3 regions of the Paracoccus simplex genome follow, and region 1 is predicted to be linked to each of the others. Evidence: riboswitches for the same ligand, from Rfam matches in the RefSeq annotation. Region 1 holds a riboswitch; each other region holds the start of a gene.

Region 1 (9,376 bases):
CGGGGCTGCATGCCGGCGACATCGCCGCCATCGGCATCACCAACCAGCGCGAGACCACGCTGATCTGGGACCGCCGCACCGGCAAGCCGCTGCATCGCGCCATCGTCTGGCAGGACCGCCGCACCGCCGGGTTGTGCGACCGGCTGAAGGCCGAGGGGCATGAGCCGGTGATCGCGGCCCGCACCGGGCTGCTGCTCGACCCGTATTTCTCGGGCACCAAGCTGGGCTGGCTTCTGGACAATATCGACGGCGCCCGCGACCGTGCCAAGCGCGGCGAGCTGGCCTTCGGCACCGTGGACAGCTGGCTGATCTGGAACCTGACGGGGGGCCGCGTCCATGCCACCGACGCCACCAATGCCGCCCGCACCCTGCTTTACAACATCGTCGAGAACCGTTGGGACGCGGAAATCTGCGCACTGCTGGACATCCCCATGGCGCTGCTGCCCGAGGTCCGCGACTGCGCCGGCGATTACGGCACCACGCGCGCCGACCTGTTCGGGCGCGAGATCCCGATTCTCGGCGTTGCCGGCGACCAGCAGGCGGCGACGGTCGGCCAGGCCTGTTTCGCGCCGGGCATGATGAAATCGACCTATGGCACCGGCTGCTTCGCGCTGCTGAACACCGGCGAGAAGATGGTGGCGTCGAAGAACCGGCTGCTGAGCACCATCGCCTATCGGCTGGACGGCCGCACCACCTATGCGCTGGAGGGCTCGATCTTCATCGCCGGGGCGGTGGTGCAATGGCTGCGCGACGGGCTGAAGATCATCCGCCACGCCGCCGAGACCCAGCCGCTGGCCGAGGCGGCCGACCCGGCCCAGGAACTGCTGCTGGTGCCGGCCTTCACCGGGCTGGGGGCGCCCTATTGGCGGCCGGAATGCCGGGGCGCGGTCTTCGGGCTGACGCGCAATTCCGGCCCGGCCGAGTTCGCCCGCGCGGCGCTGGAGAGCGTGGGTTTCCAGACCCGCGATCTTCTGGAAGCCATGCGCGCCGACTGGCCGGATGCCGCGCAGGGCGTGCTGCGCGTCGATGGCGGCATGGCGGCCAGCGACTGGACTATGCAGTTCCTGGCCGACATCCTCGGCGCGCCGGTGGACCGGCCGCGCGTGACCGAGACGACGGCGCTTGGCGCCGGCTATCTGGCCGGCCTGGGGGCGGGCCTGTGTCCGTCCCCCGAGGAATTCGCCCGCGACTGGGCCCTGGAGCGCCGTTTCGAGCCCATCATGGCCGAGGCTGTGCGCGAGGCCCGCTATGCGCGCTGGCAAAGGGCCGTGCAGGCCACCATCGCCGCCGCCGGCTGATCCCGCCGGGGCGGCTAAAGCGCGCCGCCCCGAAGCGTGTCGAGTGGCTGGAACATCAGCCCGTCCGGCCCCTGCACCAGGTGGGCGGTGATGCCGAAGACCCGGGCGAGGTTTTCGGCGGTCAGCACCGCCTCGGGCGGACCATCGGCGGCGATGCCGCCCTGGTGCAGCATGACCAGCCGCGTGCAATGCCGCGCCGCCAGCCCCAGGTCGTGCAGCGAGGCCAGGACGGCATGGCCCTGCTCGGCCAGCTGCCGGAACAGCCGCATCACGTCGATCTGCGCCGCCGGGTCCAGCCCGGCGATCGGCTCGTCGGCGATCAGCAGCGGCGTTTCCTGCGCTAGCGCCCGGGCGATCAGCGTGCGGGCCTGCTCGCCGCCCGACAGTTCGGTGGCGCGGCGGTGGCGCAGCGGGGCCAGGTGCAGCGCGGCGATGGCGCGTTCGATGGCGGCGCGGTCGGCGCTGCCTGCGGAATGCGGATGGGCGATGCGGCCAAGCGCCACCAGCGCCTCGACCGGCATCGGCCAGGCGATCTCGCGGCCCTGCGGCATATAGGCGGCGGCGCGGGCGCGTTCGCGCACCGGCAGCGCCGCCAGCGAGCTGTGGCCCCGCGCCGGCAAAAGTCCCAGGGCGGCGCGCAGCAGCGTGGTCTTGCCGGCGCCGTTCGGGCCCAGCAGGCCGACGAACTCGCCGGTGCCGAGGCGCAGGTCGATGCCGTCCAGAACCGGGCGGCCGGCGCGGTGCAGCGACAGGGCGCGAAGCTCCAGCATGGTCACAGCCCCTCGCGCCGGGTTTTCAGGATCAGGTGCAGGAAGAAGGGCGCCCCCACCAGCGCCGTCAGCACCCCCAGCTTCAGGTCGCGGCCCGGTGCGATCAGCCGCACGGCGATGTCGGCAGCCAGCACCACCGCCGCGCCCCCCAGCGCCGAAGCCGGGACCAGCCGCGCCGGGCTGGCGCCCACGGCGCGGCGCAGGACATGCGGCACCACCAGTCCGACGAAGCCCACCGTCCCGGCCACGGCCGTGGCGCTGCCGATCAGCGCGGCGATGCCCGCGACCAGCATCAGCCGCAGCCGGCCCAGATGCACGCCGCTGGAGGCGGCCGCATCTTCGCCCAGCGTCAGCGCCTGCAGGGCGCGGCGCGTCGGCCACAGCACCGCGAAGCCCAAGCCCATGAACGGCGCCGCGATCCAGACATGCAGCATCGAGCGGTCCGCCAGCGAGCCCATCATCCAGAATACGATCTCGTTGGCGGCGAAGGGATTGGGCGACAGGTTCAGCACCAGCGAGGTGCCGGCCCCGGCCAGGGCCGAGATGGCGATGCCGGCGAGGATCAGCGCCAGCGTGCCGCCGCGCGGCCCGGCCAGCGCCAGCACCAGCAGCACCGACAGCGCCGCGCCGGCCAGCGCCGCCAGCGGCAGGCCCAGCGGAAAGGCGGCCGACAGCCCGGTCTGGATCGCCAGCACCGCCCCCAGCGCCGCCGAGGCGCTGGTGCCGATCAGCCCCGGCTCGGCCAGCGGGTTGCGCAGGAAGCCCTGCAGCACCGCGCCCGACATCCCCAGCGCCGCGCCGACCAGCAGGCCCAGGGTGGCGCGCGGCAGCCGCAGCTCACGCATGACCAGGACCAGCATCTCGTCGCCGCGGCCAAGCAGCGCGGCAAGGCTCTGGCCGGCGCCGATCCCGGCCGGGCCGGTCAGCAGCGAGGCCAGGAACAGCGCCGCGACCAGCAGCGACAGCGCGGCGATCAGCAGCGGCTGGCGCGGCGCGGTCATCGCGCCGTCTCCAGCGACAGGCGGGCGTCGCGCAACTGCGCCACGGCGCGCAGGATGAAGGGGGTGCCGCAGACCCATTCGGGATCGGTCATCACCTCGGCCGGCGCCCCCCGGGTCAGCGCCCGCAGGGCCGGGTGGTCCAGCATCTCCTGCCCGCGGGCGCTGCCCGGATAGCGGCGGCCCTCGACCAGCAGGTCGGGCTCCGCAAGCAGCAGCGTCTCCAGCGGCAGGACGCCGCCCGCGGGCAGCCCGAGCGTGTCGGCGACATTGTCGAAGCCGGCCAGAGTCACGATCTGCCCGGCCAGGCTGGCCGAGCCCGAGCTGTAGCCGTTCACCGCATAAAGCGCCGCGCGCGGGCGCGGGCCGGGCGGCGCATCGGCCAGCCGCGCCAGATCGGCGTCGAACCGCGCCAGCAGCGCCTCGGCCGCCGTCTCGCGGCCCAGCACCTCGCCCATGCGGCGGATATTGGCGCGGATGCCGGCGATGTCGGTCTCGACCGGGAAGACCTCGACCGGGACATCCAGCCGCTCCAGCAGCCGGATCGCCCCCGGCGCGGTCCAGCCGCCGGCCAGAACCAGGTCGGGCCGGGCCAGGAAGATCTCCTCGACCAGGCCATGATTGACCGGCAGGCGCGACGCCGCCTCGGCCATGGCCGAGGCGGTGGGATCCTGCGCCAGATACGAGACCGAGACCAGTTGCCCCGGCGCCGCCAGCAGCATGGCAAGCTGGTCGGTGCACAGGTTCATCGACAGCACCCGGCGCGGCGGCTCGGCCGCGGCGGGCAGGGACAGGCCGGGCAGGGACAGGCCGGCCAGCAGGCAGGCGGCCAGGCGAAGCCGCCTTACCATTGCGCCGTCAGTCCCGCGTAAACGGTGCGGCCCTGGCCGTAATAGCCCCAGGCTTCGGAATAATCCTCGTCGAACAGGTTCACGACGCGGCCGGTCAGCCGGACATTCTGGGTCAGGTCATAGCCGGCGGCCAGGTTCACGGTCACGTAATCGGGCAGTTCGGTGGTGGCCGGAAGGTCGGGCCAGGCGGTGTTGAACCATTCCTCGTCGTAATTGCCGGCGACATAGCGCAGATCGGCCGTGACCGTACCGCGACCCTGCGCGAAATCGCCCGTGGCGCGCAGCCCCAGCCGGTGACGCGGCTGGCGGGTGATGGGCGTGTCGTTCTCGGTGCGGGCATCGGTATAGGTATAGGTTGCGCCCAGCCGCAGCCAGTCCGCCGCTTCGTATTCCAGATCGATCTCGAAACCCTTGCGGGTGCTGGTGCCGGCGACGTTCACCGAGGTTTCGCCGGCCCCGGCGATCATGTCCTCGACCTTGCTGGTGAACAGGGTCGCGCCCAGCTGGCCGCGGCCGGCGGCGAAGTCCAGATCGGCGCCGATTTCATAGCTGCGGCTGGTTTCGGGGGTCAGGTCCGGGTTGCCGTGATAGGTGCCGGGCGTATAACCGTAAAGCTGGAACATGTCGGGATTGACGGTGGCCTTTCCGGCCGCGGCGCGCAGGCGCAGGTCGCGCCCGGGCAGTTGCCAGGCGCCGGCGATGTTCCAGGTGGTCGCGTCGCGGAAATCCTCGTTGAAATCCCGCCGCAGCCCGGCCTGGACGCCGATGCCGTTGTCGAACTGCCCCTGATATTCCAACGCGACCGATTTGGTGTCGCGTTCAAACCGGCCGCCGGGTGCAAAGAAACTTTCGTAGCTTTCGCGCTTCTTCTGCAGGGCCAGGTTCAGCTTCTGCGCGGCGTCGCGGGCATGGCCGCCGTCCAGCGCCCAGGTGGCGGTATATCGGAAATCCCGCAGCCGCGAGGCATCGTCATAATCGGGCACGCCGGCGTCGAAATGATCGGTGGTCTGGTTCATCCCCCCGATGAAGAATCGGTTCAGCAACCGGCCAGCCAGTGCCTCGGCCTCGAGCCAGAGCGAGCCGTAGGTTTCATTCCGGTCCGCGGTGTGCGGCGTGTCGATCACATAGTCGTCGGGAGAAACGACCAGATCGAACCGGGATGCGTCATAGCCGTATTCCTGCCAGCTGCGCCGCAGGGTGAAGCCGGCGGTCACCGCCTCGCTGATGGTATAGGAACCGCTGAGGGTCAGGGTCTCGCGATCGTTGAACTCGGTATCGCCGCCCGGCGTGCGCGAGGCGTCCTCGCCATCGGTATGGCGCGTCGCGGCCGAGAAGCTGATCTGGCCGCGCTCGCCCATGGCGCGGACATAGGCGCTGGCGGCGCGGGTGGCCTGGCCACCGATCTCGACCCCGCCGCCATAGCTGAGTCCCGGGGCGGCGGCGCGGCGGGTGGTGATCGAGATCACCCCGGCGGCGGCATTGGCGCCGTAGATCGTCGATTGCGGGCCGCGCAGCACCTCGATGCGCTCGATATCCTCGGTCAGCAGGCCGCTGAACACATAGTCGCCGCTGCCGGGGGCATTGGCCTCGACCCCGTCGATCAGCACCAGCACATGGTTGGATTCCCCGCCGCGGATGCGGACCTTGGTCAGCGTCTCGCCGGTCGAGGTGACGGCCAGGCCGGGCAGGTCGCGCAGCGCGTCCTGGACGGTGACGAAACCGCGCGCCTGCAGATCCTCGGCGGTCAGGATGCTGTGGGCGCGGCCATAGGCGCTTTCCACGACCGGCGACAGGCCGCCGGACAGCACGACCGTATCCAGCATCACCGGCTGCTGCGCGTCCTGGCCCAGGGCGGCGGCGGGCAGGAGCAGGGCGGTGGCGGCAAGCAGGGAAACCCGGGTTCTGAACATTCCAAAGCCTTTCCAGCGCGGGGCTTGGCCCGCGATTTGCAGAACTGTCCTGCGGAAAGGCCAAGGGCAGCCCGGCCGCAGCACGGAGACTGTCACCTCTGCGGAACGGCCGCTTTCCGGGCGCGCCCCGCGCCGGGAATGGGTGATCGCTGCGGCAGGTCTCCTGGCTTGCGGATCATTGCTCGGGCCGGCCTTCCCGGGATGCCCCCAGTGGCGCCTGCGGCCTTCGCTCACCGCATACAGTTGCGGGGGCAGCCCCGGCCTTGCCCGGTCCGCGTCGCGGCCCAAGGCGCACCGATGTTCCCTTTTCATCCGGCAGCGCCGGAAACCGTAGCGGCCCCGCATTGCCGCAGCGCAGCCCGTCCTGTCAAGCGCGCCGTGCCGCTGCCGGTTGCCGGCCGGTTGCCGGCCGGGGCGCGGCAAAAGCCCCGTGCCTCGAAAAATACCGATCTGGCCGCAGCTTTTTCCCGCCCGGACCCGCCGCCCCGGCGACGGCCCGCCGGCGGCTGCGTCATTCCGCCGCTGCCAGCGTGGCGCGGATCGCCCGGGCCAGCCGGCGGCAGCCTTCCTCCAGCGCCTCGGGCGGGTTGAGGGTGAAGTTGATCCGCAGCGAGCGGCGGTCCTGGCCCTGGGGGTCGAAGACGCTCGAGGGCGAGATGCAGACGCCATGCGCCAGCCCCACCTGCAGCAGCCGGTCGGTATCCAGCCGCGGGTCGCGGGCCGTCGCCCAGACGAACATGCCGCCCGACGGCACCTGCCAGTCCAGATCGCCCGCCAGATGTTCGCGCATCGCCGCGCAAAGCGCGTCGCGGCGCGCGCGGTAAAGCGACAGGATCGCGGGCCGGATCCGCTCGGTCATGCCGCCTTCCAGCGCCCGCAGCGCCAGCATCTGTGACAGCCCGCTTGTGCACATGTCCGAGCCCTGCTTGGCGGTGGCCAGCGCCGCGATCATCGCGGGCGCCGCGACCACCCAGCCGATGCGCAGGCCGGGGGTCAGTTCCTTGGACAGCGAGCCCATGTAGACCACCGGCCCGGCATAGGGCCCGGGATGGCCGGCCGCCGAGAGGTCGAGCAGCCGGGGCAGCGGCGCCCCCTCGTAATAAAGCACGCCATAGGGGTCGTCCTCGATCAGCCAGGTGCCGGTTTCATGGGCGGCGGCGACCAGCGCCTGCCGCTCGGGCAGCGAGACCAGCCGGCCGCTGGGATTCGAGAAATTCGGCACGGTATAGGCGAACTGCGCGCCCTGCATCGCGGCGCGCGGGTCGTGGTCGTTGCGCTCGATCCGCATCGGGCGATAGCGCGGCACATGCGGCCGCCAGGCGTCCAGCGCCCCCAGATAGGCCGGGCTCTGCGCGGCGACCGTGCCGCCGGGCTGCAGCAGGACCTTGCCCACCAGCTCCAGCGCCTGCATCCCGCCGGTGGTGATCAGCACATTGTCGCGCGTCAGCCGCAAGTTCGCGGTCGAGCAGCGCGCCGCGATCAGGTCGCGCAGGGCCGGCAGGCCGGGGATCGGGCCATAGCCCAGGGCCTCGGCCGGGTGGCTGCGGATCACCGCGGCGGCCAGATCGGCCAGTTCCTCGACCGGCCAGAGCGAGGGTTCGGGCAGGCCGCCGCCCAGGTTGATCAGATCCGGGATCTGCCCGGCGGCCAGAAAGACCGAGGTCACGTCATTGGTCTGCGCGAGCCATGGCGCAAAGCCGCGGCGGCTGGCGGCCTGCGGCTGGGCCGGGGCGATGGGGGCGTCGGGCGCGGCGGCATGGGGGACAGGGGTATGGGGGGCAGGGGCATGTGCGGGCATGGCATCCTCGTGATCCTCGGCAGAGGATAACCGCGCCGACGGCGGATGTCCCTGCAAAGAGTCGCGAGATACTTCCACTTTGCGCTGCAATTCCCTATGAATTGCCATTATCATGGCGGGATTCACCATGACCGAGCTTGACGCGATCGACCATCGCATCCTGACCCATCTGCGGGCCGAGGGGCGGATCTCGATCCTCGACCTGGCCGAGCGGGTCGGCCTGTCGCCCACCCCCTGCGGCCGACGGGTCAGGCGGCTGGAGGAGGCGGGCGTCATCAAGGGCTATGCCGCGCGGATCGACCCGCAGGCGCTGGGGCTGGCCATCAGCGTGCTGATCGCCGTCCGGCTGGCCCGGACCGGGCCCGAGGACAATGCCGGCTTCCTGGCCGCGCTGCGCGACCGGCCCGAGGTGGCCGAGTGCTTCCTGGTGACCGGCAACAATATCGACTACATGCTGCGGGTGCAGGTCCGCGACATCGACGCGCTCGGTACCTTCATCCGCGACGTGCTGCAGCGCATCCCTGCGGTGGGCGAGACCTCGACCATGGTGATCCTGAAACAGGGGCTGGACTGAGGCGGCCCTGGCCGGCCCGGCTCGCTTGTATCCGCCGGCCATGTGTATCAGAACCGCGGCCAGTCGGGAGGATCGCGATGAACGCTTTGAAAAGGATCGGCATCGACACCTACATGCTGCTGCTGCTCGGCATGGTCCTGCTTGGCCTGCTGCTGCCGGCGCGCGGCATGGCGGCCGAGGCCCTGCGCATCGCGACCTTCTGGGCGGTGACGCTGCTGTTCTTCCTTTATGGCGCCAAGCTGGACCCGGCCTCGGTGCGGGCCGGGCTGCTGAACTGGCGGCTGCAGGGCCTGACCTTCGGCGCCACCTATGCGCTGTTCCCGCTGCTGGGCCTGCTCCTGGCCGCGGCTTTCGGCGGCGTGCTGGGACCGGAGCTGACCCTGGGGCTGCTGTTCCTGGCGGTGCTGCCCTCGACGGTGCAAAGCTCGATCGCCTTCACCTCGATGGCCGGGGGCAATGTGCCGGCGGCGATCTGCGCGGCCTCGCTGTCGAACATGGCCGGGGTGGTGCTGACGCCGCTGCTGGTGACGCGCATCCTGCATCAGGAAGGCGGCGGGGTCAGCCTGGACGCGGTCGAAAAGATCGCCCTCCAGATCCTTTTGCCCTTCGTGGCCGGCCAGTTGCTGCGGCCCTGGATCGGCGGCTTCGTCCAGCGCCACCGGCTGCTGACCATGGTGGTGGACCGCGGCTCGATCCTGCTGATCGTCTATTCGGCCTTCGGCGCGGGCACCGTGGCGGGCATCTGGTCCTCGATCCCGGCCCCAGGGCTGGTGCTGTGCTTCCTGGTGGTCAGCCTGTTCCTGGCGCTGGCCATGGCGATCATGCTGGGGGCGGGGCGGCTGTTCCGCCTGCCGCCCGAGGATCGGGCGGTGCTGTTCTTCTGCGGCTCGACCAAGAGCCTGGCCAGCGGCCTGCCCATCGCGACGGCGATCTTTCCGGCGGCGACCGTCGGCGTCACCGTGCTGCCGGTGATGATCTATCACATGATCCAGCTGCTGGTCTGCTCGGCCATCGCGCAAAGGCAGGCCCGCGCCCGGATGTGAGCGCGGGACCGGCCCCGCGGATCAGTGGCCCCCGGCCCGGATCAGCGGCACCTCGTTGCCCTCTGCGTCGAACAGCTTGCCGTCGGCATAGTAATCGCCATCGCGGAGCTGGGCGATATCCGCATAGCGGATCG
Region 2 (9,376 bases), on a different contig from region 1:
AGCAGAAGCACATCGCCCGCGGTCGCGTCGAAGCTGTTCGTGCCATCCGAAACCGTGATCTCCCCTTCCAGGATCAGCTTGGTCTCGTCGTAATCATAAGTATAGACCAGCGGCTCGGCCGAGGCTTCCAGCCGGAAGAAGCCGCAGGTGATCGGCTTGTCGGGATTGTCCGAACCGACCACGTCCTGAAGGAAGGCGTTCACGCCGGGCGTCTCCATGGGCGCGATCTCCATCGACTGGGCATCGTCGATATGGGTGATCTGGGCAGCGTCCTCGGCGCTGACCATGCCGCCCAGCCACATCGACACGGTCGCGATGGCCATCCCCGCAGCCCGAGTGAATTGCGTCATCTTGCTCTCCTCCTGCATGACGTTTCCGGGCTTCAGACTAACATCGACGCGCCGCCCCCCGCATGACAGAGAACCCCTAATCCGAAACGGTGATCCCGGGGGGAAGCATCGGTCGGCGGTGAAGGCGCGCGCCGGAACATCGCCGCACCGGCCCGAGGTTTTTCCTCGGCAACCGAAACGGGGGCCGCCGTGACGGACGCATGATTCTGCCATCCGCTGCCCCGAGGGCCAGCGTCGGGGCGATCCTGCTCCGGCCTGGCCGGCGGTCGAGGTGACCGAGGTGCAGACCGGCCCGATGCGACGATGGCGCAACGGGCGCGGCTGTGCGGCCGGCTTCTGGACATGTCCCCGCCGGGCATGCCGGCGACCGCGCCGAAATCCCGCGAAAGACCCTTGCAGGGCGCGGCATAGGGCATCGCGGTTTCGGGGTTGACCCGTCCCTTGCCGGCGGAAACCTTGCGGGGGTGGATTCGTCACCGCCCGCAGGAGAGCCCATGACCACTTGCCGCCCCATCGCGCTGTCCGACGATCATGTCGCCCGCGTGGCCGCGGCCGAGGGACCGCTGCACGACCCGCGCTGGCGGATGCTCGAGGATGACGATCTGGACCTTCTGGCCGACCGGCTGACGCGCGGGCGGCCGCGGCCGATTCCGGTCTTCGCCTATGGCTCGCTGATCTGGAACCCCGGCTTTGCCGTCGGCGCCCGCCGCCGCGCCACCGCGCTTGGCTGGCATCGCAGCTTCTCGATCTCGCTCGAACATTTCCGCGGCACCCCGGACCGGCCGGGGCTGATGCTCGCCCTCGCCTCGGGCGGCTGCTGCGACGGGTTGGTGCTGGACATCGCCCCGGGAACCGAGACGCAATCGCTGCGCGCCATCCTGCGGCGCGAGCTGGTCGCCCATGAACTCGCGGCCAATGCCTGCTGGATCGAGGTCGAGACCGAACGCGGGCGCGAACCGGCCCTGACCTTCTATGCCGATCCGGTCGGCACGCAGCTTGCCGAACTGACCGTCGAGGAACAGGCCCGGCGGCTGGCCCGTGCGGCCGGGGCGGCCGGGTCCGGCGCGGAATACCTGCTGCGCACGGTCCGGGGTCTGGCGGAACACGGCATCCATGACGATTACATCTGGACGCTGCAGCAACTGGTGGCCGAGGAAATAGATGCGGCACCGGGCAAGGCCCGGCGCGGCGAATGACGGCCGGCTCCCGGCCCTCCTTGCTCCTCCGGGGCGGAGACCGTCAGCGAAGCAGTCGCCGCTGGAAGGCCGGATCGGGCAGGGCGCACATGTCCGACCTGCCGAACAGCCGGTAACGGTTGCGCGCGACGCGCCGGTAAAGCCAGTTGCGCAGCCCGCGCGGCAGCAGGCGCAGCGGCGCGGCCAGCCGGCCGGCTCCGCCCAGCCGCCGCCCGGCATGGATCAGCGCGTCGCAATCGGAATGGGCGATGCCATCCTCGATGAACAGCCAGCTCGGGGGATCTTCCGCATCCAGCCCGTAATGCCGCAGCAGCGCCGCCCCGAGCGGCGTCTGGACCGGACATATCCGCACGTCTCCCGAGCGGTCCATACGATGGATCATCCGCGCCCCCCAACTGCAAAGCGCGCATTCCGCATCCATCACGGCCAGCGGTGCGGAATCGTCGAAGCCCGGCACCAGCGGGTCGTCGCGAAAGGAATGGGAACGGGCCGCGGTCATGCCGCCAGCATCAGGCAAGGGCGGCGGCCGGGCAAGCCCAATCGCCCGCCGGCGGGCGATCTGCGCCCGGGCCGGGCCGGCGGACATGAAAAAACCCCGAGGCATCGCCGCGGGGTCCGTTCATCGCCGGCTACGCCTCAGGCGCGGCGGGCAATCCGCTCGATATCGCCGCGGGTCAGGCCGATATCGTCAAGCTCGCGATCGGTCAGCAGGTTCAGCTCGCGGCGGGTGATGCGGGCGTTGTTCCAGCCGGCAACCGTGGCGGTCACACGCGCAACGATGCGGCCCAAGCCACCGGCAGCGGGGTTATGGCTCATTTCGACAGCGGACATCTCGGCACCTTTTTCATCTTGCCCGTTCAGCGGGCCTGTTTCGGACAGGACGGATATAGGCCGCGACAGCCGGCGGCAGTAGCCATGCCCGCGGCAAACCCGCCATGCGTTCTGCGCTGCAGCATGAGCGGCGGGCGGGAAGCCGCACGGCGGTTCGGCGGACGATACGGCTTGCCATCGGCCGGCGGGCGGGCTAGTCCGACATCGTCGGTTTCCGCAAGGAATTGAAAGGGAATCCGCCGCCGGACCTGTCCGGCGAACCGGAACTGCCCCCGCAACTGTAGGCGGCAAGGGATTTCGCGACGACGCCACTGTGGCAACCGCCATGGGAAGGCCGCGACGCCCCGATGACCCGCCAGTCAGGAGACCTGCCGACGTCAATCTCAACCCAGCCCGGGCGGGGTGCCCGGGGAGGTGCCGGATGAATTTTGCCCCGAGGTGCCTTGCCGCACCGGTTCCAGCCAGCCGCCGCGACCGCCGGCGGGGCGCCGGCCGGTCTTGGGCCGCGCTCTCCCCTCCTGTCTTCGGCTGCCGTCATCATCGGAGACATGCCATGTTCGTCCGCTTCCTGACCGCCGCGCTGCTTTGCGCGACCGGCTTCGCGCCGCCCGTCACAGCCGGGGCGCAATACCCGCTGAAGCTGCAGAATTGCGGGGTCGATCTGACCTTCGACCAGGCGCCCGACAGCGCCGTCACCCTGGGCCAGGCCGCGACCGAGATCCTGTATTCGCTGGGGCTGGCCGAGAAGGTGACCGCCACCTCGGTCTGGTTCACCGAAGTCCTGCCCGAATTTCGCGACACGAATGCCGGGATCGAGCGGCTGGCCGACAACGACCCGAGCTTCGAATCGGTGGTGGCGAGGAAGCCCGGCCTCGTCGCCGCGCAATACGAATGGCATGTCGGCCCGCAGGGCATCGTCGCCACGCGCGAACAATTCGCCGATGTCGGCATCCCGACCTATGTCCTGCCCGCCGACTGCTGGCACAAGGACAATGCCAGCGGCTCTGACGGCACCCGCTCGACCATGTTCGAGATGCAGTCGGTCTATGCCGGCGTCAGCGAACTGGGCCGCATTTTCGACGTGCCCGAGCGGGCCGAGGCGCTGGTGGCGCAGCTGCAGGCGCGCGAGGCGGCGGCCAGCGACAAGGCGAAGGCGCTGAACCTGCAGGACGCCTCGGCGGTATTCTGGTTCTCCTCGGCGGAAATGGATGTCGATCCCTATGTCGCCGGGCGCAAGGGACCGCCCGGCTACCTGATGGCGAAACTGGGGCTGAGAAACATCGTCGAAAGCGACGAGGAATGGCCGGCCATCAGCTGGGAGACCATCGCGCGAGCCAACCCGTCGATCATCGTCATCGCCCGGATGGACCGTCGCCGGTACGAGGCCGACGATCACGAGAAGAAGATCGCCTTCCTGAAATCCGATCCGGTCACCCGCCAGATGGATGCGGTCGAAAACGACAGGATCGTGATCCTGGACGCGCATGCGATGGACCCCTCGATCCGCAACATCGCCGCGCTCGAGACGCTGGCCGCGGCGCTGCCAGTGCTTGGGCTGCGATGACCGAGACGGCGTCCCCCGCCGGCCGGCTTCGGGTCCGGCCCCACCTCTGGCTTCTCGTCTGGCGCGGGGCCTTCGGGCTGGGCCTGCTGCTGGCGGCGATCCTGGCCGGGGTCGTCATCGGCGAGACGCCGCTGCCGGTTGCGACGGTGACGGCGGTGCTTGCCAACAAGCTCGGGGGGGCCGGGTTTCCGGTCGATCCCATCGACGCGGCCATCGTCTGGAACTACCGGATACCGCGCATCCTGGTCGCCGCCGCCTGCGGGGCGGGGCTGGCGCTGTCGGGCGTGGTGCTGCAGGCGCTGATCCGCAACGCCCTTGCCGATCCCTATCTGCTGGGCGTCTCGGCCGGGGCCTCCACCGGCGCGGTGGCGGTGGCGATCCTGGGGGTCGGCGGCGGGACGCTGGGGCTTTCGACCGGCGCCTTCATCGGCGCGCTGCTGGCTTTCGCACTGGTCTCGACCCTGGCGCGGGCCGCGGGCGGCGGGTCGGCGCAACTGGTTCTGGCCGGAATCGCCGGGTCGCAGCTTTTCAACGCGCTGACCAGCTTCTTCATCGCCAAATCCGCCAATGCCGAACAGGCGCGCGGGATCATGTTCTGGCTTCTGGGCAACCTGTCCGGCGTACGCTGGCCCGACGTCGCGCTGGCCGGGCCGGTCGCGCTGGCGGGGTTCCTGGCCTGCTGCTGGCACATCCGCGCGCTGGACGGCTTTGCCTTCGGCGCGCAATCCGCGGCGGCGCTTGGCATCCCGGTCCGCCGGGTGCAAGCGGTGCTGATCGGGGCAACCACGCTGATGACGGCGGTGATGGTCAGCCTTGTCGGCTCCATCGGCTTCGTCGGCCTTGTCATCCCCCATGCCGTGCGCCTTGCGGTCGGGCCTCGGCATGGCCGTCTGGTGCCCTGGTCGGCATTGGCCGGGGCGGTGTTCCTGATCGTCGCCGACATCGCCTCGCGGATGTTGATCCCCGGGCAGGTGGTGTCGATCGGCGTCGTCACCGCCTTGGTCGGCGCGCCGGGCTTCGCCCTGATCCTGATCCGCAGCCGGAGACGGGGATGAGACTGTCCACCACCGCCCTGGGCTGGAAGGCCGGGCCGCGCCGCATCGTCGAGGACGTGACGCTCGAGATCGCGTCAGGCGAGACCTTCGGCCTGATCGGACCCAACGGCTCGGGCAAGTCGACGCTGCTGCGGCTGATCGCCGGGCTGCTGCCGCGCGCCGAGGGCGAGGTGCGGCTGGACGGCACATCGCTGTCCCGGCTGTCCCGGCGGCAGATCGCCCGTCGCATCGCCCTGGTCGAACAGCAGGCCGATACCGACGAGTCGCTCTCTGTCCGCGCTGCCGTCGAGCTGGGCCGCACCCCATGGCTGTCGGCGCTGCAGCCGCTTGGCGCGGCGGATGCGCAGATCGTCGATCAGGCGCTGGCCGCGGTCGGCATGGCCCAGATGACCGGCGCGCATTGGCCCACCCTGTCGGGGGGCGAGCGCCAGCGCGTGCATATCGCCCGCGCCCTGGCGCAGCGCCCCCGGCTTCTGCTGCTGGACGAGCCGACCAACCATCTGGACATCCACCACCAGCTTGCGCTGCTGCGGCTGGTGGACCGCCTGCCGGTGACGGTGATCCTGGCGCTGCACGACCTGAACCAGGCCATGGGCTGCGACCGGTTGGGGGTGATGGCGGACGGGCGCCTGATCGCCTGCGGCCGGCCCCGGGATGTGCTGACCCCTGCCCGCCTGGCCCAGACCTTCCGCGTCGGCGCGACGGCCCTGACCGACCCGGCCGACCACGCCACTCTGCTTCGCTTTCGCTGCCTCGAAGAATAGCGGCGGACCCCGCGTGCCGCGCCGCTGCATTCATCAGGCGCGGATGTTCAACCGCAAGGGAAGCGGGTTCCTCCTTTGCGGCCCGCGCCGCATCGCGTCAGAATGACGCCGCGCTGCCAGCAGGCAGTCTGCAGTCTGCCGGGGGCTTCGGCACGTTTCAGGCCCGGTTCAGCGCCCTGCGCCCCCCTCACCGGCCCAGCCGGGCCAGCGCGGTCAGTTGCGCGCCGGCCGGGTCGGCAAGGTCGTCCAGCACCTGGAAATGGTCGCAACCGGCAACATGCAGCAGCGCCGCCGGCTGGCCCGCCCGCCGGCAGGCCGCGGCGTAATCGTCGGATTGCCGCATCAGTTCGGGCAGCTCCCCGGCCCCGACCGCGACCAGCGTCGGCGCGCCGGCAGCGATGTGGCGCTGCGGGCTGCAGGCGGCGATCTCGGCCGGGGTCAGTTGCAGCTTGTCGTTCAGCGCCCCCAGGCCGATGGGCTCAAGATCGAACAGGCCGCTGATCGCCAGCACCGAGCCCACCGCCGGGTGGCCGCGATGCATGGCGGCCAGGTGCCCGCCGGCGGAATGCCCGGCCAGGCAGAGCGGCCGCCCGGCAATCCGGGGCGCCAGATGATCGAGCAGGCGCCCGATCTCGGCCACGATCTGCGTCATCGAGGCCTCGGGCGCCAGCGTGTATTCGGCCAGGATCACGTCATGGCCGCGCGCCATCGGCCCGGCGGCGCAAAAGGCGAAATCCTCCTTGACGCAGCTTTGCCAATAGCCGCCGTGGATGAAGACGAAGGCCGGCGCATCCGGCCTGCCGCAGGACAACCAGTCGTAGGTCTGGCGCGCGCCGGGGCCGTAATGCAGGTCGCGCCGGCAATCATGCTCGGCATAGAGGGCGGCGCTGCGGGCGCGGAAGTCCCGCATCAGCCCCGGAAAATCCGCAAGCCTGCCGGTGTTGCTGTAGGCCGTGTCCAGGTCCTGTCGGGTCATGCCGCGATAGATCGCCGTCGCCATTCATACCCCCAGATAGCGGTCGGTCAGGTCCGGGGTCAGATCGGCGATGCCGCCCTGCCAGACCGTCGCGCCGCGTTCGACGATCACCGCCCGGTCGGCGACCGAGGCGATCTCGCTGAGCGACTTGTCCACCAGCAGGATCGACAATCCCTCGGCTTTCAGCCGCCGCACGCCCTCCCAGATCTCCTGCCGCACCACCGGCGCCAGTCCCTCGGTCGCCTCGTCCAGCACCAGCAGGCGCGGATTGGTCATCAGCGCCCGGCCGATGGCCAGCATCTGCTGCTCGCCCCCCGACAGGGTGCGCGCGACCTGGCCCATGCGTTCCTGCAGGCGGGGAAACAGCGCGCAGACCCGGGCCATGTCCCAGGGGCCGGGGCGGGCGGCGACGGTCAGGTTCTCGGCCACGGTCAGCGGCGCGAAGCAGCGCCGGCCCTCGGGGACCAGCCCGACGCCCAGCCGCGCCACCTTAGGCGCGGAAAGCCCGGCGACATCGCGGCCGGCCAGGCGCAGGCTGCCGCCGGAATGCGGCATCAGCCGGCTGATGCAGCGGATCGTCGTGGTCTTGCCCATGCCGTTGCGGCCCATCAGCGCCACCAGCTCGCCCTGGTCCAGATCCAGGGTGATGCCGAACAGCGCCTGCACCGGGCCGTAGGATGCGGTCACGTCGCGCAGTTCCAGAAGCCGGGTCATGCCTCCTCTCCCAGGTAGGAGCGCCGCACCTCGGGATTGGCGCGGATCTCGGCGACGCTGCCGCTGGCGATGATCCGGCCGTAGACCAGCACCGAGATGCGGTCGGCCAGCGCGAAGACCGCGTCCATGTCATGCTCGACCAGCAGGATCGGCGCCTCGGCGCGCAGTTCCGACAGGATGGCGGTCAATTGCCGCCCGCCTTCCAGCCCCATGCCGGCCATCGGCTCGTCCAGCAGGAAGGCGCGCGGGCGCAGCGCCAGCGCCATGGCGATCTCCAGCTTGCGGCGCTCGCCATGCGACAGCGTCGCGGCGGGGACCAGCTGCCGCCCGGCCAGCCCCGCCTGCTCGATATGGAACAGGGCGGGCTCGGTCAGCTTGCGGTCGGCCAGCGCCGGCAGGTGAAAGCGGAACACCGCGCCGCTGGCCCCGGCCACGGCCAGCATGACGTTCTGCAGCACGGTGAAATCCGGAATCACCGAGGACACCTGGAAGCTGCGCGCCAGCCCCAGCCGTGCCCGCGCCGCCGCGTCCAGCGTATCGATCACCTGCCCCTCGAAGCGGATGCTGCCGGCGTCGGGCCGGATCTCGCCGACGATCTGCTTGATCAGCGTGGACTTGCCGGCGCCGTTCGGGCCGATCAGGGCGTGGATCTCGCCCGCCCGCAGGTCCAGGCTGACATCGTCGGTCGCCAGCAAGGCGCCGAAGGACTTGCGCAGGCCGCGGATCTCCAGGATGGGCTCGTTGCGTTTCGGCTCAGGCATGGCGGCCCCTTCTCGTGACGATGCCGATCAGTCCGCCCGGCGCGAACAGAACGATGGCCAGCAGCAGAAGGCCCAGCAGCGCCTGCCAGTAGTCGCTGATGCCACCCAGCACATGCTCCAGCAGGATGAAGATCGCCGCGCCGGCGACCGGGCCGCAAAGCCGCCCCACGCCGCCCAGGATGACGAAGACCATGATCTCGCCCGACATGTGCCAGGACAGCATGGCCGGGCTGACGAAACGGTTGAGATCGGCGTAAAGCGCCCCCGCCAGCCCGACGATCATCCCCGACAGCACGAAAGCCATCAGCCGGATGGCATAGGGGCGGATGCCGACGGCGACGGTGCGCTGGTCGTTCTGCCGCGCCGCCTGCAAGGCCAGGCCGAAGCGCGACTGCGTGACCACGGCGGTAAAGCCCAGCGCCACGGCCAGCAGCACGGCGCAGATGGCGAAATACTGGATCGGGGCGAAGGTGTTCAGGCCGGGAAAGCTGTTGCGGACATAGAAGCTCAGCCCGTCCTCGCCGCCATAGCGCGGCCAGCTGATGGCGAAGTAATAAAGCATCTGCGCGAAGGCCAGCGTCACCATGATGAAATAGACGCCCGAGGTGCGCAAGGACAGCGCCCCGATGGCCAGCGCCGCCAGCCCCGCCGCCAGCATCGCCATGGGCCAGATGCCCAGCATCTCGTTGCTGCCCATGACGGTGAAGGGCAGCGTGGCGACCGGCGTGCCGGCGGCGGCATGGCTGGCCAGGATCCCGGTCACATAGCCGCCGATGCCGAAGAAGGCGGCATGGCCGAACGAGATCAGCCCGCCATAGCCCAGCGCCAGGTTCAGCCCCACGCCGGCCAGGCCGAAGATCGCCGCCTTGGTCGCCAGCGTGACGGCAAAGCCCTCGCCCAGCAGATGCGCGGCGATGGCGGTGGCGACCAGCAGGGCCAGGATGGCCAGGTTGATCGCGGTGTCGCGGGTCAGCATCGCGCGCATGGTTCAGCTCCTCGCCCCGAACAGCCCCTGCGGCCGCAGGATCAGCACCACGGCCATCAGCACATAGATCAGCACCGAGGCCAGCGAGGCCCCGACGGTATTGGCGCTCGAGGCGTCCAGCACCTGCCCGAACAGATCCGGCAGCAGCGCCTTGCCCAGCGTGTCGGTCATGCCGACCAG
Region 3 (9,376 bases), on a different contig from region 1:
ACGGCGCCCCGATCGACCTGCCCGCCGGCAGCGCCACCGCCTCGGCCCGGCTGGAACCCGACAGCGTCTCGGGCTGGAACCTGTTCCTGCAGCTGCAGGGCTTCTGCTTCGCCCCCGACCATGCCGGCCTGACCCACCGGACGGGCGAGGGGCACGCGCATCTTTACCTGAACGGCACCAAGATCGCCCGGCTCTACGGCCCGGCCCGGCATCTCGACGCGCTGGAGCCCGGCGACCGGCTGCGGGTCGAGCTGAACGCCAACGACCACCGGCCGCTGACCGTCTCTGGCCGGCCCCTCGCCGTCGAGCTGACCGTGCCCGACCGCCCGGTCGCCATCCGCGCCGGGGCCGAGGGCCTGCCCGACAGCGCCATCTGCGCGGTACCGTGATGGAGTTCGGCGCCGAAGACCGTGCCGCCCTGGACCGCATCCTGCGCTGGCGCCGCGACGTGCGGCATTTCCGCGAGGACCCGATTCCCGAGCCGCTGCTGGACGCGCTGCGCGCGGCAATGGAACTGGCGCCCTCGGTCGGCAATTCCCGGCCATGGCGGGTGATCCGGGTCGAAAGCCCCGGCCTGCGCGCCGCGATCCGCGCCGATTTCCTGCGCTGCAATGCCGAGGCCGCCACCCGCTACCAGGGCCGGCAGCGGCAGGAATATGACGCGCTGAAGCTGGCGGGGCTGGACCGCGCCCCGGTCTGGCTGGCGGTCCTGACCGAGATCGACCCGGCCGAAGGCCACCATCTGGGCCGCGCCACCATGGCCCGGACGCTGCAGCAATCCACCGCCATGGCGATCCATACGCTGTGGCTGGCGGCGCGGGCGCGCAACCTCGGCCTCGGCATGGTCTCGATCCTCGATCCGGCGCGGATCACCGCCTTGCTGCAGGTGCCGGAAAGCTGGGAGTTCAGCGCGCTGCTCTGTCTGGGCTGGCCGGATTTCACCGACGACACCCCGCTGCTGCACCGCTCGGGCTGGCAGGAAAACACCGCGGCGGACTGGCAACGCCGCTAGCCCCGCCGCATCGGGCGGGGCTGCCCCCGGTTCAGGGCTGCCCCCGGTTCAGGGCTGCGAGGTGGCCGGACCCATGGGCTGGCCGTTGACGGTGACGGGGCCGCCGCCCTCGGGCATCTGGATGTCCCAGACATTCTCGCCGCTGGCGCCGGGCTTGGCCATGGCGCGGGCCATGCGCAGCATCATCAGCGGCTGGCCGGCCTCGTCCGGCGGGGCGGCGGCCAGCGCCGCCTCGACCTTGTCGAGCCCGGTCGCCGAGATCAGCGCCGAGCCGGAGGGCACCGCACCCGGACCGGCCGCGACATCGGCGCGATAGTCGATCCGATAGCCATCGCCCTTGATCTGCGAGGGCGCGAGTGTCAGCGCCGCCTTGCCCTGCGGCAGCAGCGCCGCCTGCACCTGCTCGGGATCCAGCTTGGCGAAGGGGTCCTCGGCCGCCAGGTCGACCGCCTCGATCAGCATCTTCGCCGGCGCCGCCAGGTCGAATTCCGAGGCGGTGAAGTCCAGCGTCACCTCTTGCGGCAGGATCGGCGCCACCCAGGAGGGCAGCACGCCCTCGGGCACGCTGAGGCCCGCCAGCGCCACCTGCTCCTGCAAGCGGCCGTCGGCGGTGACCCCGGACATGCCGACCATCAGCCTGGCCGAGGCCAGTCCGAACTCGCCCAGCGGCGTGCCGACCCTGAGATCGCGCAGCGCCGCATCCATCGACAGTTCGTCCCACAGCGGCATGGCCGCGCTGACCCGGTCGCGCAGCGCCTCCTGCGAGCCCTTGATCAGCTCTTCCGAGGGATGGGCGACGAACCAGGCCAGCAGGGACAGCACGCCCTCGGTGCGGGCGCCGGTGATCTGGCCGCTGCCGTCATAGCCCGGGGCGGTGACCCGGATCTGCACCGGCTCACCGCCCGGAATCATCACGATGTCCTGCGTCTGCTCCAGCCCTTCGGCGGTGAAGCGCATGGCCTGATCGACGCCGCCGGCCTTGCCCGCCGCGCCGCTCAGGGACATCTCCATCCGCGCGGTGCGCTGGTGATCGCGCGACACGACCTGCGGCTCCTCGGGCATTGGTTCGGACGCGGCGCCAGCCTCGGGCGCGGGCGGCGGCAGCGGCGGCGCATATTGCACCGAATCGATGACATAATCCGTCATCACCGCCTGCTGCTCGCGGAAGCTCATCAGCGATTCATCCCAGATGCCGGTCGATTCGATCCTGGTCGAGCCCTTCTGCTCGAAGGTCTTCGGCACCACCACCGACCAGCTCAGCACCTGGTCCTCGCTGACGCCCCAGCTGCCGTCGCCATTGTCGGTCAGCCGGTAGGTCAGGGCCGAGATGCTGATCTGCGCCTGCTCGGCGGGAATCTGCGCCAGAAGCGGCGCCGGGTCGATCTTCAGCTCATAGCTTTCCCCCTGCGGGGTGACGCTGACCACCCCCGCGGTGCCGCCGAAATAGGTCTGGAAAACGCCGCGCAGCCGTGCCGCCCCTTCCTCGGTGGCGGGCACCGCCCAGGCCGCCGAGACCGGGCAGATGGCCAGCAGCGCAACAAAGCCTTGCCTCAAAAACATGTCTGAATATTCCTTTGCACTCACTCGTGATCTTCTTGCAGAAAACTCCGCGACGCACAGATGACAGCAGGCGGGTCTAGAATTCCACCCCCGGCTGCGCCTTGATGCCGTCGCGGAACGGGTGCTTGACCTGTTCCATCTCGGTCACCAGATCGGCCGCCGCGATCAGGTCCGGTTTCGCATTGCGGCCGGTCAGCACCACATGCGTCAGCGGCGGCTTTTCGTCGCGCAGGAAGGCCAGCACCTCCCCGAGGTCAAGGTAGTCATAGCGCAGCGCGATGTTGATCTCGTCCAGCAAGACCATGCGGATGGACGGATCGCGGATCAGCGCCTTGGCCTTGTCCCAGCCGGCGCGGGCGGCGGCGATGTCGCGCGCCTTGTCCTGCGTCTCCCAGGTGAAGCCCTCGCCCATGGCGTGGAACTGGCACAGATCGGCGAAATGCCCGGTCAGCAGCCGCCGCTCGCCGGTGTCCCAGCCGCCCTTGATGAACTGCACCACCGCGCAGGGCATGCCATGGGCGATGCAGCGCAGGATCATCCCGAAGCCCGAGGAGGACTTGCCCTTGCCCTTGCCGGTATGGACGATGACCAGCCCCTTCTCGCCCTGCTTGTCCTGCATCATCCGGTCGCGGGCGGCCTTGATCTTCGCCATCTTCTCGGCATGGCGGGCATTGTCGTCGGTCTGCATCGGGCACTCCTTCGCTTGACAAGTCGGGACCGGGCGCGCACAGACAGGGGGCGCTGGTTCCTGTCCTATGACAGGCGAAGAGGGAATGCGACAGGCAACCGCCTGAAAGCAGCCGCCCCCGCGACCGTGACCGGAGAGGTCGCCCCGAGGCCACTGGCGAAAGCCGGGAAGGCGGGGCGGCCGTGGGCCAAGGCCCGAATCCGCAAGCCGGGAGACCTGCCAGCGCAGAAGGATCGACCGGCGGACGGGGTGTTCCCGCTGGGGCTTGGGGCATTCCGTGCCCCTGCGCCCTGCCGCCACAACGGATGAAGGGTGCATGACCGTCACGTTGCATGTTTGCGTCACCTGCCGCGCCGGCCAGCCGGTGCCCGAGGGCGAGCCGGTGCCCGGCGCGCGGCTGCATGACGCGCTGACCGCCGAAAGCGCGCCCGACGGCGTGCGCATCGTCCCGGTCGAATGCCTTTCGGCCTGCGCCAGCGGCGCGGCCATCGCGCTCTCGGCGCCGGGCCGCTGGACCTATGTCTATGGCCGCATGTCGGCCGCGGACGCGCCCGAGATCCTGGCCGGCGCCGCCGCCTATGCCGACGCCCCGGACGGCATCGTGCCCTGGCGCGAGCGCGTCACCATTTTCCGCAAGCGCAGCCTCGCGCGCATTCCCCCGATCGGATAACAGATGAGCGACCTGACCAAGACCCCCGTCACCGTCATCACCGGCTTTCTGGGGGCCGGAAAGACCACGCTGATCCGCCACCTGATGCTGAACCCGCAAGGCAAGCGGCTGGCGGTGCTGGTCAATGAATTCGGCACCATGGGCGTCGATGGCGAGATCCTGAAATCCTGCGCCGACGCGAACTGCCCGGCCGAGAACATCATGGAACTGTCGAACGGCTGCATCTGCTGCACCGTCGCCGACGATTTCATCCCGACGCTGGAACGGCTGATGGCGATGCCGGTGAAACCCGACCATATCCTGATCGAGACCTCGGGCCTGGCGCTGCCGAAACCGCTGTTGAAAGCCTTCGACTGGCCGGCGATCCGCTCGCGCATCACCGTGGACGGCGTGATCGCGCTGGCCGATGCCGAGGCGGTGGCCGCCGGCCGCTTTGCCCCCGACGAGGCCGCCGTTCAGGCCCAGCGCGAGGCCGACGAAAGTCTCGACCACGAAACGCCCCTGTCCGAGGTATTCGAGGATCAGATCGCCTGCGCCGATATCGTCCTGCTTTCCAAGGCCGATCTGGCCGGCGATGCGGGCCTTGCCGCCGCCCGCGCGGTCATCGAGGCCGAGGCCCCGCGCAAGCTGCCGATCCTGCCCTTGACCGATGGCGTGATCGACCCACGGGTGATCCTTGGGCTGGGTGCCGCAGCCGAGGACGATCTGGCCGCCCGCCCCAGCCATCACGACGGCGCGGACGATCACGAACATGACGATTTCGATTCCGTGGTGATCGAGCTTGCCGAAATCGCCGACCCCGCCGATCTGGCCGACCGCATCACCCGGCTTGCGCGCGAACAGAACATCCTGCGGGTCAAGGGCCATGTCGCCGTCGCCGGCAAGCCCATGCGCCTGTTGGTGCAGGCGGTGGGCGAACGCGTGCGCCACCAATACGACCGGCCATGGGGCGCCGCGCCCCGCGCCTCGCGCCTTGTCGTGATCGCCGAGCATGACGACATCGACGAGGCCGCGATCCGGGCGGTTCTGGCGGCCTGACGATGCACGTCGTCTTTCGCGAAAGCCGTGGGCTTGAGGAAACCGAGGTCCCGACCGACCCCGGCCAAAGCCCCGCCGATATGGTCGTGCTGTCCTATTCCGACAGCGACCTCGGCGCTTTCGCGGCGGGCTGGCACCGGGCTGCCGGCGGCCTGCCGTCTCTGCGGCTCTGCAATCTCTCGGCGCTGCGGCATCCGGTTTCGGTCGATAATTATCTCGAAACCACGCTGGCGGGCGCCCGCGCCGTGCTGGTCCGGCTGATCGGCGGCGAACCCTATTGGCCCTATGGCGTCGCCAGCCTTCAGGACCATGCCCGCAGGCATGGCATCGCGCTGGCCTTTCTGCCCGCCGATGGCCGGCCCGACGCCACGCTGGAACGGTTCTCGACGCTGGACGCGGCGGTGCTGCACCGGCTGGCCGCGCTTTGCGACGAGGGCGGCGCGATTGCCGCCCAGACCGCGCTGGCGGAACTGGCGGGCGCGGCCGGGCTTGCCGCCGCGCCGGTCACGGGTCAGGCCACGATCCCGCAATGGGGGTTCTATGACCCCGATGCCGGTGTGATCACAAAACCGGCGGCCGGCGCGAGCCCGGTTCTGGTCAGCTTTTACCGCAGCTATCTGACCTCGGCCGATCTGGGCCCGGTGGATGCGACGATCCGGGCGCTGCGGGATGCGGGCTTTGCCGCGACCGGGGTTTTCGCGCCCTCGCTCAAGGTTGCGGGCTTCGCCGACTGGCTGGCGCCGCACCTGCCCGGCCTTGCGGCGGTGGTGAACATGACCGCCTTTTCCGCCCGCGACGATGCCGGCGCGACGCCCTTCGACGGCGCCGATTGCCCGGTGTTCCAGGTCGCCCTGTCCACCGCGCCGCGCGCCCTTTGGGCGGCCGAGGAGCGCGGCCTTTCCGCCGCCGACCTGGCCATGCATGTCGTGCTGCCCGAGGTGGATGGCCGCATCTTCCTGGGCGCGATCAGCTTCAAGGAACCGCAACAGCGCGACCCGGCGCTGCAATTCGCCCGTGCGATCCACGCCCCCGACATGGGCCGCATCGCGGCGGCGGTGGCGCGGATCAAGGCATGGCTCGGCCTGCCGGCGCCGCGCCGCGCGGTGGTGCTGTCGACCTATCCCGGCAAGACGCATCAACTGGCCCATGCGGTGGGGCTGGACGCGCTGGCATCCTGCGGCGCGATTCTCGGGCTTGCGCATGACGACCTCGGCCACCGGCTCATGGCCGAGTGCATCCACTGGCCGCTCGCGGCCTATCGCAAGGCGCTGGCCCGCCTGCCCCAAAGCCTGCAGGACGACCTGCAGGCGGCATGGGGCGAGCCGCCGGCCGAAGGCTTCGGTTTCGCCGCCCTCCGCCACGGCGCCGACCTGATCGCCCTGCAGCCCGAACGCGGCGAGGTGAAGACCCGCGCCGACGATTACCACGACCTGACCCGCACGCCGCGCCACGACTATGTCGCCTTCTACCTCTGGCTGCGGACGCAAGCGGATGCCCTGATCCACATGGGCGCGCATGGCACGCTGGAATGGCTGCCCGGCAAATCCGTGGCGCTGTCGGACACCTGCTGGCCCGAGGCGCTGCTGGCCGACCTGCCGGTGATCTACCCCTTCATCGTCAACGACCCGGGCGAGGCCGCGCAGGCCAAGCGCCGCCTCTCCGCCGTGACGCTGGGCCACCTGCCGCCGCCGCTGGTCGATTCCGCCATCCCCGGGAATCTGGCGCATCTGGAACGGCTGCTCGACGAATATTCCACCGCCGACGGGCTCGACCCGCGCCGCCGCGACCGGCTGATCGGCGCCATCCGCGACGAGGCCCGCGCCGCCGGGGTCGAGGCCGACCTGGGCCTGCCTCCGGGCGCCGCGGCCTCCGAGGCGATCCCGCTGATCGACCGCTTCCTCTGCGACTTGAAGGACAGCCGCTTCGGCGACGGGCTGCATGTCTATGGCACCGCCGCCGGCGAAACCGCAGGGCTGGCCCGCGCGCTGGCCGGCCGTCGGGTGGCGCCCGGCCCCTCCGGTTCGCCGGCGCGGGGGCGGCAGGACGTGCTGCCGACCGGTCGCAACCTGTTTGCCGTCGATCCGCGCGCCGTGCCCTCGCGCAACGCCCATGCGCAGGGGGTGAAGCTGGCCGAGGAGCTGCTGCGCCGCCACCTGCAGGACCATGGCGACTGGCCGAAAGGCCTGGTCGTGGACCTGTGGGGCAGCGCCACCATGCGCACGGCCGGCGAGGAATTCGCCATGGCCCTGCATCTGGCCGGCCTTGGCCCGCGCTGGGACGGCGCCTCGGGCCGGGTCGCAGGCATCGAGATCCTGCCGCTGGCCGAGCTTGGCCGGCCGCGCATCGACGTGACGCTGCGGGTCTCGGGCCTGTTCCGCGACATCTTCCCCGGCCTCGCGCAGCTCTTCGAGACCGGGGCCGAGGCGCTCTCAGCCCGCGACGAAGCCCCGGGGGACAATCCCTACCGCAGCCGCGCCCCCCGCGTCTTCGGCCCGAAACCGGGGCTCTACGGCCTCGGCCTGGCCGACCTGGCCGAAACCTTCACCGATCAGGCCCGGCAGGCGGCGGGTGAGGCCTGGCTCGCCGCCTCCTCCCATGCCATCGCCGCCGACGGCCGGATCACCCATCAGCCGCAGGCGATCCGCGACCGGCTGGCGCGGGCCGATGCCTTCGTCCACGCCCAGGACCTGCCGGAATCCGATCTGCTGCTGGCCGGCGACTATGCCGCGCATGAAGCGGGCTTCGCCGCCGCCATGGCCCGCATCGGCGCCCCCGCCCCCGCGCTCTATCACCTCGACGCCACCCGCCCCGGCCAGCCCCGCGCCCGCAGCCTGGCCGAGGAGATCGCCCGCGTCATCCGCTCCCGCGCCGCCAACCCGGCCTGGGCCGACGGCATGATGCGGCACGGCTTCCGCGGCGCGGCCGAGATCGCGGCGACGCTCGACCACATGGCCGCCTTCGCCAATCTGGCCGGGGTGGTGCCCGGGCACCTCTTCGACCTCTATCACGACGCGACGCTGGGCCGGCCCGAGGTCGTGGCCTTCCTGCAGCGCGAAAACCCCGCCGCGCTGGCCGCCATGCGCGCGCTTTTCGCGCGGCTGCTCGCCTCGGGCCTCTGGACCACGCGGCGCAATTCGGTGCTGGCGGAGACATCGCGATGAACTTCGAGATCAAGGGCTGGTGCCCCGGCGCATTGCGGCCGATGGCGTCCGGCGACGGACTGGTCCTGCGCATCCGCACCCGCAACGGCCGGCTGGAGCCCGGGCAGGCGCAGGCCATCGCCGACCTGTCCTGGAGCCTGGGCAACGGCATGATGGACCTGACCAGCCGCGCCAACCTGCAATTGCGCGGCCTCGACGCCCGGGGACATGGCAAGGCGACCGCCGCGCTCGCCCGCCTCGGCCTGCTCGACGACAGCCCCGAGGCGGAGGCGCGGCGCAACGTGATCCTGTCACCCTTCGCGCCCCAGGACGGCGCGGCCTGGCAAGCGGCCGAGGCCATCGCCCGGGCGATGACCGCGCCCGACGCGCCGCAGGTGCCCGGCAAGTTCGGCTTCGCCGTCGATGCCGACCCGCCGGTGCTGGCCGGGACGCCCGCGGACATCCGCCTGCGCCCCCAGGCCGAGGGCTGGCTGATCCTGCCCGATGGCGGCGACTGGGCGCTGACGGCCCGGCACGCCGCCCAGGCCGCCGGCCGCGCCGTGGAACTGGCGCGCTGGTTCACGCAGGGCGGCGTCCGGGACGGCCGCGGCCGGATGCGCGACCACCTGCGCCGCAGCCCCGCCGCGCCCCCCGGCGCGATTCCGCTCCCGCCTTCTCTGTTGTCCAAATACCCATGCGACCGCGCCGCCGGGCCCGCCAGCGCCGATCCGGCCGGACCCGGCCCGGCGCCGAACGGCTGGCTGCTGGGCTTCGCCTTCGGCCAGATCACCGCCCGGCAACTGACCGAGGCGGCGGCCCTTGGCCCCCTGCGCCTCACCCCGTGGCGGGCGCTGCTGATCGAAGGCGCCAGCCGCCCGCAGATCGGCGGCGCCATCCTCGACCCCAGCGACCCGCTCCTGCGCGTCCATGCCTGCACCGGCGCCCCCGGCTGCCCGCAGGCTTTGGCCGATGTCCGGGCGCTGGCGCGCCGGCTGGCGCCGCACCTCGCCCCCGGCCGAAGCCTGCATGTCAGCGGCTGCGCCAAGGGCTGCGCGCATCAGGGCGCGGCCTCGGCGACGCTGGTCGCGACCGGCCCCGACCGCTTCGACCTGATCCGGGACGGCCGGCCCGGCGATCCCGCCGGGCTGGCCGGGCTCGCGCCGGACCGCATCCCACCCCTTCTCCGATAGCCGCCCCAGGAAACCCCGATGCTGCACCGATACGAAACCGACGGCGCCCGGATCTACGCGCAGTCCTTCGCCACCATC

The links. A riboswitch is a leader RNA that binds a small molecule or an ion and turns the genes downstream of it on or off. The one in region 1 is predicted to bind cobalamin.
Region 2: linked by a shared signal. The riboswitch ahead of ACFOMP_RS00270 (ABC transporter substrate-binding protein) and the one ahead of ACFOMP_RS17660 (TonB-dependent receptor plug domain-containing protein) in region 1 are both predicted to bind cobalamin.
Region 3: linked by a shared signal. The riboswitch ahead of ACFOMP_RS15595 (DUF1636 family protein) and the one ahead of ACFOMP_RS17660 (TonB-dependent receptor plug domain-containing protein) in region 1 are both predicted to bind cobalamin.

What each region holds. Positions count from the first base shown of each region.
Region 1 covers NZ_JBHRXE010000055.1:37,390-46,765, reverse strand. The annotation lists gene glpK (glycerol kinase GlpK) at 1-1,298, shown strand, start outside; gene ACFOMP_RS17675 (ABC transporter ATP-binding protein) at 1,313-2,068, opposite strand; gene ACFOMP_RS17670 (FecCD family ABC transporter permease) at 2,071-3,069, opposite strand; gene ACFOMP_RS17665 (ABC transporter substrate-binding protein) at 3,066-3,917, opposite strand; gene ACFOMP_RS17660 (TonB-dependent receptor plug domain-containing protein) at 3,911-5,827, opposite strand; cobalamin riboswitch at 5,964-6,175, opposite strand; gene ACFOMP_RS17655 (aminotransferase-like domain-containing protein) at 6,339-7,625, opposite strand; gene ACFOMP_RS17650 (Lrp/AsnC family transcriptional regulator) at 7,753-8,199, shown strand; gene ACFOMP_RS17645 (bile acid:sodium symporter family protein) at 8,277-9,242, shown strand; gene ACFOMP_RS17640 (nucleobase:cation symporter-2 family protein) at 9,264-9,376, opposite strand, start outside.
Region 2 covers NZ_JBHRXE010000001.1:52,734-62,109, reverse strand. The annotation lists gene ACFOMP_RS00290 (cupin domain-containing protein) at 1-350, opposite strand, end outside; gene ACFOMP_RS00285 (gamma-glutamylcyclotransferase) at 845-1,546, shown strand; gene ACFOMP_RS00280 (thiol-disulfide oxidoreductase DCC family protein) at 1,590-2,045, opposite strand; gene ACFOMP_RS00275 (DUF1127 domain-containing protein) at 2,183-2,377, opposite strand; cobalamin riboswitch at 2,569-2,767, shown strand; gene ACFOMP_RS00270 (ABC transporter substrate-binding protein) at 2,931-3,941, shown strand; gene ACFOMP_RS00265 (FecCD family ABC transporter permease) at 3,938-4,996, shown strand; gene ACFOMP_RS00260 (ABC transporter ATP-binding protein) at 4,993-5,760, shown strand; gene ACFOMP_RS00255 (alpha/beta hydrolase) at 5,948-6,760, opposite strand; gene ACFOMP_RS00250 (ABC transporter ATP-binding protein) at 6,761-7,450, opposite strand; gene ACFOMP_RS00245 (ABC transporter ATP-binding protein) at 7,447-8,211, opposite strand; gene ACFOMP_RS00240 (branched-chain amino acid ABC transporter permease) at 8,204-9,196, opposite strand; gene ACFOMP_RS00235 (branched-chain amino acid ABC transporter permease) at 9,200-9,376, opposite strand, start outside.
Region 3 covers NZ_JBHRXE010000043.1:93,257-102,632, reverse strand. The annotation lists gene ACFOMP_RS15615 (hypothetical protein) at 1-389, shown strand, start outside; gene bluB (5,6-dimethylbenzimidazole synthase) at 389-1,012, shown strand; gene ACFOMP_RS15605 (hypothetical protein) at 1,061-2,572, opposite strand; gene cobO (cob(I)yrinic acid a,c-diamide adenosyltransferase) at 2,649-3,260, opposite strand; cobalamin riboswitch at 3,298-3,498, shown strand; gene ACFOMP_RS15595 (DUF1636 family protein) at 3,577-3,930, shown strand; gene cobW (cobalamin biosynthesis protein CobW) at 3,934-4,968, shown strand; gene cobN (cobaltochelatase subunit CobN) at 4,971-8,129, shown strand; gene ACFOMP_RS15580 (precorrin-3B synthase) at 8,126-9,298, shown strand; gene ACFOMP_RS15575 (precorrin-8X methylmutase) at 9,317-9,376, shown strand, end outside.